Regions from separate parts of the Alcaligenes sp. NLF5-7 genome, predicted to be linked through region 1. Evidence: riboswitches for the same ligand, from Rfam matches in the RefSeq annotation. Region 1 holds a riboswitch; the other holds the start of a gene.

What was found. Region 1 has a riboswitch for thiamine pyrophosphate ahead of MID00_RS18290 (3-oxoacyl-ACP reductase). Riboswitches for the same ligand answer to the same signal wherever they lie in the genome.
Region 2: another riboswitch for thiamine pyrophosphate. It lies ahead of MID00_RS19315 (NUDIX hydrolase); the one in region 1 lies ahead of MID00_RS18290 (3-oxoacyl-ACP reductase).

The regions. Positions count from the first base shown of each region.
Region 1 is NZ_CP100755.1:3,969,149-3,974,898, reverse strand. It holds gene MID00_RS18305 (motility protein A) at 1-382, shown strand, start outside; gene MID00_RS18300 (OmpA family protein) at 387-1,232, shown strand; gene MID00_RS18295 (sodium:solute symporter family protein) at 1,309-2,748, opposite strand; TPP riboswitch at 2,890-2,997, opposite strand; TPP riboswitch at 3,064-3,161, shown strand; gene MID00_RS18290 (3-oxoacyl-ACP reductase) at 3,212-3,994, shown strand; gene MID00_RS18285 (LLM class flavin-dependent oxidoreductase) at 3,991-5,283, shown strand; gene MID00_RS18280 (SDR family NAD(P)-dependent oxidoreductase) at 5,436-5,750, shown strand, end outside.
Region 2 is NZ_CP100755.1:4,172,308-4,178,057, reverse strand. It holds gene MID00_RS19330 (HAMP domain-containing sensor histidine kinase) at 1-68, opposite strand, end outside; gene MID00_RS19325 (response regulator transcription factor) at 61-780, opposite strand; gene thiD (bifunctional hydroxymethylpyrimidine kinase/phosphomethylpyrimidine kinase) at 1,095-1,931, opposite strand; gene MID00_RS19315 (NUDIX hydrolase) at 1,928-2,401, opposite strand; TPP riboswitch at 2,446-2,564, opposite strand; gene MID00_RS19310 (tautomerase family protein) at 2,610-2,999, opposite strand; gene MID00_RS19305 (hypothetical protein) at 3,006-3,383, opposite strand; gene MID00_RS19300 (cytochrome b) at 3,976-4,521, shown strand; gene MID00_RS19295 (nitronate monooxygenase family protein) at 4,525-5,457, shown strand; gene MID00_RS19290 (LysR family transcriptional regulator) at 5,515-5,750, opposite strand, start outside.

The DNA.
Region 1 (5,750 bases):
GTTCCGTTTGATGGCCAGCTTTGCACCGGCCTTCGGTATGGTCGGCACGCTGATTGGCTTGGTCAACCTGATGTTTTTGCTGGGCGATGGTGACATTACGTCTATTGGTCAGCAAATGGCTCTGGCCTTGATGACGACGTTCTACGGCGTGCTGCTGTCCAATCTGGTCTTCAAGCCCGTGGCGGTGAAGCTGGAGCGTCGTACCGAACAGCGTGTGGTTCTGATGAACATGATCATGCAAGGTGTGTCCATGATGAGCCAGCGCCGTGGCCCGGCCTTGATGCGTGAGACGCTGAACTCCTTCATGGCTCAGTATCAGGACGAGATCAATGACCGGGGCGGCCGCGATGATGATGCGGACCCGGCTCCGGAACGGGGCTGATCCCATGGGAAACATGGAGCAGGACCTGACTTTGGGTGAACTTGCTGACCGCCAGAAAGCCTTGCAAAAGGAACTGGAGCAAGCTCGCGGCGCCAAAATCGAACAACAACTGGCCAGCAATCTGGGCAGTCGTCGTCGTAGCCGCCCCTGGAATGATCCAGGGCTGGCGGTGCCCGAGGAAGAAGAAGCCTGGTTGACCACGTATCTGGACATGATGACCTTGTTGCTGGTCTTGATGATTGTGATGCTGTCCTTTGCGGGTAAGCGGGCGCAAACGGCGGCGCAGGGACAAGGGCAGGGAGGGGCTACAGTCGTGGCCCAAGCAGGCAAGGACGGAGCCGGTTTGTTGCCTGCTGGGGCGGGCCTTTTCCCGGACGCTGGTCAGGGTGAGGGACAAGGCAAAGGCAATCACGGTCTGGATCTGGACGGCTTGGGCGACAATATCGATGTGGTCATGAACGACCAATCCGTGAGCTTTCGTATCAATAGCGAAATTCTGTTTAACTCGGGCGGTGCGGATCTGGGGCTGGAAGGTTTGACGGTATTACGCCAACTGGCTGCCGTACTGCAGAAATCCACCCATCCTATTGTGATTGAAGGTCATACGGACTCGGTGCCGATTCGTAGTTATCGCTACCCATCCAACTGGGAACTATCAGGTGCGCGTGCCGGTAGCGTAGTGCGTTATATGGAAGCCAACGGAATTGGCAGCCAGCGACTGAGCGCTGTCGGTTATGCCGATACCCGGCCTTTGGGGGATAACGGCACCTCGCAAGGCCGTGCGACGAATCGACGGGTTGAAATTATTGTGCAGACTCCCCAAGCACAGCCTGAAAGCCCCGTCCCATGAGCCTTTAACACAAAACCCCGGTTTGTATGTTGCAAACCGGGGTTTTTGTTTTGAGCCGAAATTCAACGCGTCTGACTTAGTCCAGTACGCGCGTGGAGGAAGCCAGAGAGCCTAGATCGAACTTGGGCAGGTGACGACGCAAGGGCATGATCAGAACACTGATCACTACCGGCACAATCGCGGCCAGCAGGAAGGACTCCAGCAAGTAATCCATAGGACCATTGGGGCGCGGGAATACGGCCAGACCGGCGACCAGACCACCGATGGTGCTGATGGTGGCCGTAAAGCCATCGTAGCGGCGGCTGTACAGGCCAAAGAAAACCGGGAAGGCCGCTGCCGAGCACAGCAAGTCTGCCAACAGGAACAAGTACAGTACGCTAAAGCCTTGTGAGGAGGCGTAGAGCACAGGGATGGAGCAAATCCAGATCAGGGAACGCGCCAGACTCATCATTTGGGCGGTGTTGCGATGCGGCATGATGCGGCTCAAGTCCACGGCAATCAGGCTGGAGACAGCGCTGATTGCGGTATCGGCACTGCTCATGACCAGGGACAGGCCTAACGGAATCAGCAGCACCAGGAACCAGACAGGTACGTGCGGCAAAATTACATTGAACAGGGCCACGGAGCTGTCACCGGGCGAGCCCAGACCAACAAAGGCCAGGCCAAACAAGCCCATCAGGAAAATGAAGGGCGCTACAAACAAACCACCCAACAAAAAGCCGCGACGCATGGACTTGGTGTCTTTGGCGGCATAGATACGTTGCCAGTTACCTTGGTGAAACAGGCCGGTCAGCAAGATGGCGACAAAGAACGTCAGGCCAGCCTTCACGCCTACGGGATCGCTAAGCTCGATCAGTCGAGGAGCTTCCAGTTTCACGTTGTCAAACAACTGTACCGGGCCGCCCACCGCTTGCCAGCCGAACATCACGATCAGGAACAGCATGGGCAGAATCACAAACATCTGCACCTTGTCGGTAAAGATGGAAGCACGCAAACCGCCGTAAGAGGTGTAGATCAGCGTGGCCAGCAACACAATGCTGGCCGTGACCCACAAAGGAATCGGGGCAATCAGGGTAATCATCTTGGACATGGCGGTGATTTCTGCCGTCATGGAGATGAACATGTAAAACAGCATGATGACCAGAGTCAGCGCATACATGGGGCGACCGTAGCGGGCGATGACAAACTCGCTCAGGCTGTGGCCGCGAGGCAGCAATTCGCGCATGCGCTTGCCGAGTGGAATCATGGCCAGACGGGGCGACATGGAGCCAATGGCATAGCCGATGACAGCGCTTAAACCGCCCCAGCTGGCTGCTTGTGCGGGCGAGAACAGAATCCAGGCACCCAGCGAGGAGGCCAATAAAGTCAGAATGGTAGCGACCGAGCTTTGGCTGTTGCGAGCCACCACAAAGTCTTCCAGGGAGCTGTTGTAGTGGCGGGCGTACAGCACCCCGGCCAAGGCAAAAGCAGCGGAAAAAACGATTAGCCACAGGAGGGTGGCACTTTGGTCCAGCATGAGATCTCCCCAAAAGCCTGCTTGAACAGGCACAAACCGGCCAGGCTGGCAGGATGCCAGAACAGGGCGCAGAAAAATGGAGGGATTGAAATGGGGCGTGTGAGCTTGTGAATGCGCCGCATAGACAAGAGCGGGCAGGCTGCCAGGCCGCGTTTCCTTTCCCTTCGCCGGCATGATCCGGATCAGGTTCTAAGGGTTACCGCTTGAATGCGGAGTCTCAGCCCGTTAAGGACTCCCCCAGGAACAGGCTAGAAGAGTAGGAGAGCTTCTTTCAAATGTCAATAATACGGTTTAGTCCGATTTATGCTATGGTCTGCCTGCGGCACGGGGTGTCCTTCTTGGAAAGGGCTGAGATAAAACCCGTCGAACCTGATCCAGCTCATACTGGCGAAGGGATGTCCGAATCCATGGCCCTGCGTCCGAACTGGGCCGACATCCTCGCCGAATTTTTGCAAGGAATGTCATGTCTGTGGAACACGTCTCGGAACTCTCTCAACAACTTGTTCTGGTCACCGGCGGCGCACGCGGCCTGGGGGCTTGTCTGGTACGCGCCTTTGCGGGCCAGGGCGCAAAAGTTGTGATCAATTACCTGAAAAGTGAAGCAGCCGCTCAGGCGCTGGCGGACGAATTTCCGCAGCAATGTCTGGCCGTGCAGGCGGACGTGACGGATGCGGCTTCGGTACAAGCCTTGTTTGCCAAGGCGCAGGCGCACTTTGGCCAGCCCATCACCACCGTCGTCAATAACGCCTTGCCCGAGTTTTCCTTCAACGGCGATGCCCGTTCCCATGCCGATACCTTGACGTGGGCTCAACTGAACCAGCAACTGGAAGGCATTGTGGGCGGTGCCTTGAACACTACACAGGCCGCCCTGCCTGGCATGAAACAAGCTGGTTTTGGCCGCATTATCAATATCGGCACGAACCTGTTTCAGAACCCCGTGGTGCCTTACCACGATTACACCGCGGCCAAGGCGGCCTTGTTGTCCATGACACGCACCTTGTCGCACGATCTGGGGCCGGATCAGATCACCGTGAACATGATTTCCGGTGGTTTGCTGCGTACAACCGACGCGTCCGCGGCCACACCCGAAGCGGTGTTTGACTTGATTGCGGCCAGCACCCCCTTGCGCCGCGTGACCACGCCCGAGGAGTTTGCCGATGCGGCCTTGTTCTTCGCCGGTCCGTGGGCGCGTGCCGTAACAGGACAGAATCTGGTTGTTGACGGTGGATTGGTGAAAAACGGATGAGACAGCTGCATTTCAATTTGTTCATTATGGGCTGCGGGCACCACAAAGCAGCCTGGCGCCATCCTGATTCGCAGGTCGAACGTTTGGGCGATGTCCGGTTTTACGAAGAGCTGACCCAAATTGCCGAGCGCGGCAAGCTGGACGCTATTTTCTTTGCCGATGGTCAGTCCAGCGATAACGTGTCCGATGGTCCGCGCTGGTTTCTGGAACCCTTGACCATGATGGCTGCGCTGGCGCGAGCCACCGAACGTATCGGCTTGATCAGTACCGTTTCCAGTACCTTTTACACGCCGTTTGTGGCGGCACGCATGTTGTGCTCTTTGGATCATGTATCCAATGGGCGGATGGGCTGGAATGTGGTGACATCCATGTTTGACTCGGAAGCGCGTAACCACGGCTACGAAGCCATGCCCGATCATGCCTGGCGCTATGCGCGGGCTGAGGAGTTTGTCGATACCGCATTGCAACTGTTCGACTCCTGGAGCGACAGTGCTTTGGTCATGGACAGAAAGGGCGATTACGCCAAAGTGGATCAGGTTCGCCAGATCCTGCATAAGGGCGATCACTTCCTGGTGGATGGGCCCTTGACCTTGCCACGTTCGCCGCAAGGCCAGCCGGTGCTGTTTCAGGCAGGTGCTTCTGAGCAAGGCCGTGATTTGGCCGCCCGCAAAGCGGAGGCTATTTACGCTGTGGCTTATGATTTGCCCTCGGCCCAATCCTATTACCGCGATATCAAACGACGCGTGCGTGAAGCGGGCCGTGGCGTGGATGTGCCTGTGATGCCGGGTTTGGTGACCTATGTGGGCTCCACCATGGAAGAGGCGCGCCGCAAGCAGCAAGAGCTGGACGAATTGCTACCCGCCGAGACATCCTTGCGTCAGCTGGGCATGTTTGTCGGCCAGGACTGCATGAATTGGGAGCTGGATGCGCCAGTGCCACCACTGCCGCCACTGGAAAGCTTCAAAGGCCCCAAAGGGCGCTATGCCACCATGCTGCGCATTGTGGAAATGGAAAAACCGACAGTGCGCCAGTTGCTGGGCCGAATCGCTGCTGGCGGCGGTCACTGCACCATGGTCGGTACGCCGGAGTCCATTGCGGATCAGATTGAGCAATGGTGGCGCAACGAAGGAGCGGATGGTTTTAACCTGATGCCGCCTTCCTTGCCCAATGGCATTCGTGACTTTGTTGAGCAGGTGATTCCGGTTCTGCAAAAACGCGGGCTGTTCCGTCAGGAATACGAGCATGCGACCCTGCGCGGCCACCTGGGCCTGGAGCGGCCTGCCGCCTGATGCCAGGGCAAGAAAAAAGCGGGCATTTCCATAGACGGATTTGTCCGCTTTTTCCCTAGGGTGAAGAGGCTACGAAGCTCCTGAAGTTTGCTATCCTTAATGCTTTAATTGTCGCCTGCTTAACGAGCAGCGAGCTGTATAGGGATCGCACTATGAAAACCGCCGTTGTCACCGGGGCCTCCTCAGGGTTTGGGGCTGCGCTTGCCCGTAAATTGGTATCTGAAGGACACACCGTGCTGGGTCTGGCGCGTCGTCAGGACAAGCTCGATGCCCTGGCCGCCGAACTGGGCGAGCGTTTTGTACCGGTCAGCGTGGATTTGACCGATCGTGCGCGAGCAGAAGCGGTGCTGGCTGATCTGACAGCTCGTTTTCCCAATATTGATGTGCTGATCAATAATGCCGGTCTGGCACTGGGCGTGGATAAGGCGCAAGACGCCAAGATGGATCAGTGGGACACCATGGTGGCC
Region 2 (5,750 bases), 200 kb from region 1:
AGGATGCTGTAGTTCAAGGTCAGCCGGAAGGAGGTGGACTCCCACAGGCGTTTGATGAAATCAATCATCGCAGCGCTTTAGCTTGAAACCGTCGATGCTGTCCTTGTCGCTAAGTACATAGCCACGGCCACGCACGGTATGGATCAGGGGCGTGGCGCCTTCCTTGTCCACCTTGCGCCGCAAACGACTGACCAGCACATCAATCACATTGGATTGGGGGTCGAAGTTATAGCCCCAGACCACTTCCAGCAGCATGGTGCGGGTAACGATCTTGTGGCTGTTCATCAGCAGGTAGGACAGCAGCTTGATTTCACGAGGTTGCAGCTCCAGCACCTCGTCGCCACGGGAGATTTTCTGGTTGCGGATATTCATGACCAGATCATCCACCTGCAGATTCTTGATTTCTGCATTGTCACTGCTGCGGCGTATCAGGGCATGCAGGCGGGCGGCCAATTCCTGAAAGGAAAAGGGCTTGATTAAATAATCATCGCCACCGGCTTTCAAACCATCAACTTTGTCGTCTACGCCGGATAAGGCACTTAATACCAGTACAGGGACTTTTTTACCTAAAGATCGCAAAGTAAAAAGAATGGACAGGCCATCGACATTATTGGGTAGCATGCGATCCAGGATAATCACATCCCATACGTCTTTCATGGCATTTTCCAAACCGGAAACGCCATCATGACTGGTCACCACCGAATAGCCCAGCTCGGATAAGCCATTCACTAAATACCGGGCATTTTCCCGGTCGTCTTCAATCAGTAAGCAATTCCACATTTGGCTTCTCGGAGATTTATGAAGTGGCAGACTCATCCATTCCAGAAATGGATTGATCAAAAAGGCTGATCCCGACTATGAGGCGAACATGACAAAACGGTAATGTTTGATGTCAGGAAATATAAATATTGATTCATCCTGTTAATACTGTCATGTGCTCTGAATTATAGGAGTAATTAGTCAGCACATTATTCTAATAAAAGTCTCAGGGCTGTCGGGCTGGAAATCCGGAAATGCGCCGGAAATTGTCTGGGATGTTTGTCCATTGGCTAAAAAATGCGGGTGGCGCTATGAGGCCCAATACAAGGTGGGCTCTATTCCTGGATTGGGGAGGTCGCCTTACTCTCTGCAGGTGACCACAAAGCATGGAAGTGATGGACCGGACCTTGCCCCAAGCCAATCCGCAATTGGTCAGCCGCGGCCAAAGCGCCATTCAAGTATTCCTTGGCCAAGCCTACCGCGGTCGGTACGCTGCGGCCCGGTAACAGAGCAGCAATGGCGGAGGACAGCGAACAGCCCGTGCCATGCGTGTTGCGTGTCGGAATGCGTGGCGACTGAAAAACATGGCTTTGCCCTTGGCCTTGCAGCAAATCCACACTGTCCGGGCCGTCCAGATGGCCGCCCTTTAACAGCACCCACGCAGGGCCCAGCAAGCACAGTTCGCTTAAGGTGCTGTGCATCTCTTGCAGTGAGGCGGGTTCCGGTTTGTGCAGCAGATCGCCCGCTTCGGGCAAGTTGGGGGTAAGCAGGGTACACATGGGCAGCAGCCTGTCGCGCACGACGGACACGGCTTCGGGGCTGAGCAAACGATCCCCGCTTTTAGCGACCATGACCGGGTCCAGCACAATCGGGCAGTCCAGACCGTGATGGTGCAGGCGGTCTGCAATTGCTTCCGCAATCCCTGCATTGGCGATCATGCCGATCTTGATGGCATCCACGCGCACATCCTCAAACACCGCATCCAACTGGTCCGCCACAAAGTCCGGCTCCAGCGCCACAAAACACCGCACACCCTGGGTGTTTTGCGCGACCACGGCGGTAATCACGCTCATGCCATAAGCGCCCAAGGCATACATGGCTTTCAGATCAGCCTGAATACCGGCACCGCTGGTCGGGTCCGTGCCCGCAATACTCAAGACATTGGGAATCATGCTTGGCCTGCTTGATCTTGAGTGGTAGCCAATGCCAGTGCCCGACGGGCAACTCGTACTACATCAAAGCTGTGTGCCACATCCAGACTGTCCAGTTCCGCATTGCTGAACCAGCGCGCGTCCAGAGCGTCATCGCCTGCTTGCGGCTCACCTTGCTGCCAGCGAAACAGCACGGCAATCAGAATGAAATGCGAATAGGCCAAAGGTCTGGCGCTGGGTTCGCGGTCAAATACATCCAGCGCATCAAAGAGCTGCATGGCCTGGCCTTGTACGCCGGTTTCTTCGGTCAGTTCCCGATGGGCCGCCGCCATGATGGTTTCGCCCGCGCGAATCTTGCCACCCGGAAAGGCCCAGCGTCCTGCATCGGGGCGATTGGCGCGGCGTATCAGCAAAATCCGGTCTTGATGGATGACGGCAGCCAGGGTGGCGGCAACCGGGCCGATGGGGGAGGGAGAGTGGTCAGAAGACAAGATAGCAACTCCTAGTCAAGGATAGCCATCCGGCAGCAAGCGGCGAGCAGGTACAGACCCGTCCCTTCGCCGGCATGACCCGGATCAGGTTCAACGGGTCACTGCGGTGCAATCTGCTCGGGCAGTTTCTCAGCCTGCTCGCCAGGCTCCCCTCGGTGAAAAGACCGTTTCTGTAAAAACGGTCTGGGCGAGTATACCTGTCTTTAGCCTATAACTCCCCCGTCAAAAACTGCGCCCGCCCACGCCCGAAGGACCAGTCTGCATCGCTGTTCTCGACCAGAGCAATGATCAGATCATTGGGCGAGACGCCACAGTTCTGCTCCAGCCGCTCTGCCAGTAAACGGTAGAACTGAATTTTTTGATTCTCGCTGCGGGGGCGGGACACGATGTGCAGCAGTACCACCTTGTCGCTACGCGGATAGCCCAGGCCGGTGTCTTCCAGTATCAGCTCGCCGGGACGATGCTGGGTCACGCACTGGTAGCGGTCGCTGGCGGGAACATCAAAGGCTTGCACCATGGCTTGATGCGCGGTGTCCAGCAGCAGGCGCAGCTCTTTGTCGTTGCGGCCTTGAATCAGATCAAATTTCAGTAGTGGCATGATGGTTCATTCTTGATTGGGGCTGCGGTCTGCAAGGCCGCCGGAAGTGATAGCCATATCGTCGTAAATCAGACGTTCGGCTTCGATTAGCAAATTCGATAACTGTTGATAGGCGGCGACCCATCCATCTATGAGCTCGTTGCTTGTCATCCTCGCGATCAGCTCTTCGCGTATGGCTTGCAGCTGGCAAGTGCCCATCATTGGGTCATGCTCGGGCTGGGCCTGTAGAGCGAGGTGATTGTTGGCGATCTGGCTGGCCAAGGGGCTCATCGGTGGGGAGTCGCGCAGTATCAATTCATAAAAATAGGTGGTCAGGGCTTTGTTGCCGCTTGCCAGCAGCGGGGCAGCGGTCTTGATGATGTCGCGTTGAGCGTCCGTCACCATAAGATTCAAAAGCCGGGCAAGACGTGGCTTTTTTTACAGTGTTCAAGATAGGCAGCTGGGCGAGTCATGGTTTCTGTCTCCTGGTTTGAGGGCGGGATAGCAGGGCTATCGATAGGGAAGATAGAAGACTGAATGAATCAAGTAAAATGATGAATAATGATTTTATGAATCACTAATAATGATCAAAAAGAGATTCATGTAGGCGAGGCCTGGATGAGCCTGCGGTTTCTTGCGAACTACCAGCGGATGTTACTTGTTGCCCTTGGATGGTTTGATGATGAAGGTTGCACGCCTGCCGCCTGGCGTTCTGAGAAGAACTTTCTGTTTATAAATCACTAAAAAAGATTTTATTAATCAGTATTCATCATTTTACTTGATTGGTTGCTGCGCTTATCGTCAGGGCTTCTAAACGACGGTTCTTGGCACCGCCAAGGCTCTGAGGCCACTGTGACACAGGCCCAGGCCTGCAGGCGACAAGGTGACTGCCGACACTGGCCGCTTGTACCTGTTGGGCAGGTGGCTCACGACGTATCACTCTCGGTATTGCACTGTAGAGGACTTGCCCCCCGGTGAGCTTTTCAAGGAGCTAATCATGCAATTGCGCGACAACGGACTCAGGTTCTCGCCCATCACTATTGTGCTGCACTGGCTTGTAGCGGCCTTGCTGTTTTCCATTCTGGGCTTGGGGGTGGCCCTGGCCCAAAGCCCCGGTGAGGTGCGGCTGGTGCAGCTGCAAAATCTGCTGGGGACGCTGCTGTTCCTGATTTCCATCTACCGTTTCTGGGCGCGGGTGACTTCTTTTCATCCCTTGCCGGTGGGCTCGCCCAACCCGGTGGAAGTAATAGTGGCCCGTTCCGTGGCGACAGCCCTGGCCTTGGCGATGGTGCTGCTGCCCGTCGCCGTCTGGCTATCCCGTGCGGCGGCTGGCGTGGCGGTGGAGTTGCCCGGTGGCCTGGCGTTACCGACCGTGATCAGCCCGAATGAGCAGGTCAAAGCCGTGGTTGATGTGCTGTTCAATATTGGCGCCACAGCCTTTTTGGCAGGGCTGGCCTTGCACCTTTTCGGGGCATTCAAGAATCATTTTGTACTGAAGAATCTGGCCTTGCGTCGCATCTTGGGCAAACAGGTGGAGTTGTAAATCATGAGCGAAGCAAATCGAGACTTTGCGGGCAATGTCATTACGGATATGTGCGGAGTGCAGTACCCGATTTTTCTGGCGGGCATGGCTGCGATTTCCGGGCCGCAATTGGTGGCGGCGGTAGCGAACGCGGGTGGGATGGGTGTGCTGGGTGGCTTGCGTCTGGCTCCCTTGATGCTGCGTAAGTGGCTGCGGGAAACCAGGGCACTGACGGACCAGCCTTTCGGGGTGAATGTGGTGCCGCAGTTTGGTGGCCCGGAGGTGTTCGAGGCCCAGTTTCAAGTGATCTTGCAGGAGCGGCCTCGCATCCTGTCGCTGTTCTATGCCGAGGACTATTCCGCCGACATGATTCCCCGCGCCAAAGACGCCGGCATGATTGTGATGGTGCAAACCGGCACGGTGGCTCTGGCTCGTAAAGCGATTGCGCATGGGGCCGACATTATCGTCGCCCAAGGCGGTGAGGCTGGTGGCCATCTGAATCGCGGCACCATTGGCCTGATGTCTTTACTACCCGCGATTCTGGACTGTGCGCAAGGTCGTCCCGTACTGGCGGCAGGCGGGATTACGACCCGCCAGGATGTCAGGGCGGCCATGAGCCTGGGGGCTTCCGGCGTATTGGTGGGCACGGCCTTTCTGGCCAGCGAGGAGTCCAACGCGCATCCGCTCTACAAGCAAAAGATTCTGGAAGCCAGCACGGATGATACGGAATATCGCACTGGCTATTCCTTTGGCTGGACTTATGGCACACCGCATCGCGTGATTCCCAACCGTGACAAGTGGAATGTGCTGCGTCTGGTCGGGGGTGGTGCGCGGGCAATTGATAAGGACAGAATGGCCAGGAAACTGTCTTTGTATGCCGGTCAGGGCGTGGGCAAGATCCACAGCATTGTGCCTGCGGCAGAGCGGGTCGAGGAGCTGGCCTTGGGCTTGTACTGACGCTTTACTGCGGCATAGCCTGTGCGGAGCGGCTGGACAGACCCACAGGCTGACCGGTCAACTCAACAGTGCGGCTTCGCCTTGATCCAGTTTGGGTAATTGGGCGAACTGCGCTTGAGCCAGGGCCACAAAGCTGCGCAGGGCCGAGCCAGGATTCGCGTCGGCACGACGGATAAACACGGTTTTTACCCGCGCAAGGTCAGGCGGCAGTTCGTGGCATTGCACGGGCAGGCGCAAGCTGCTGTTCTGGGCGACCGCTTTGGGCAGCAGGGTAATGCCCATGCCCGAGGCTA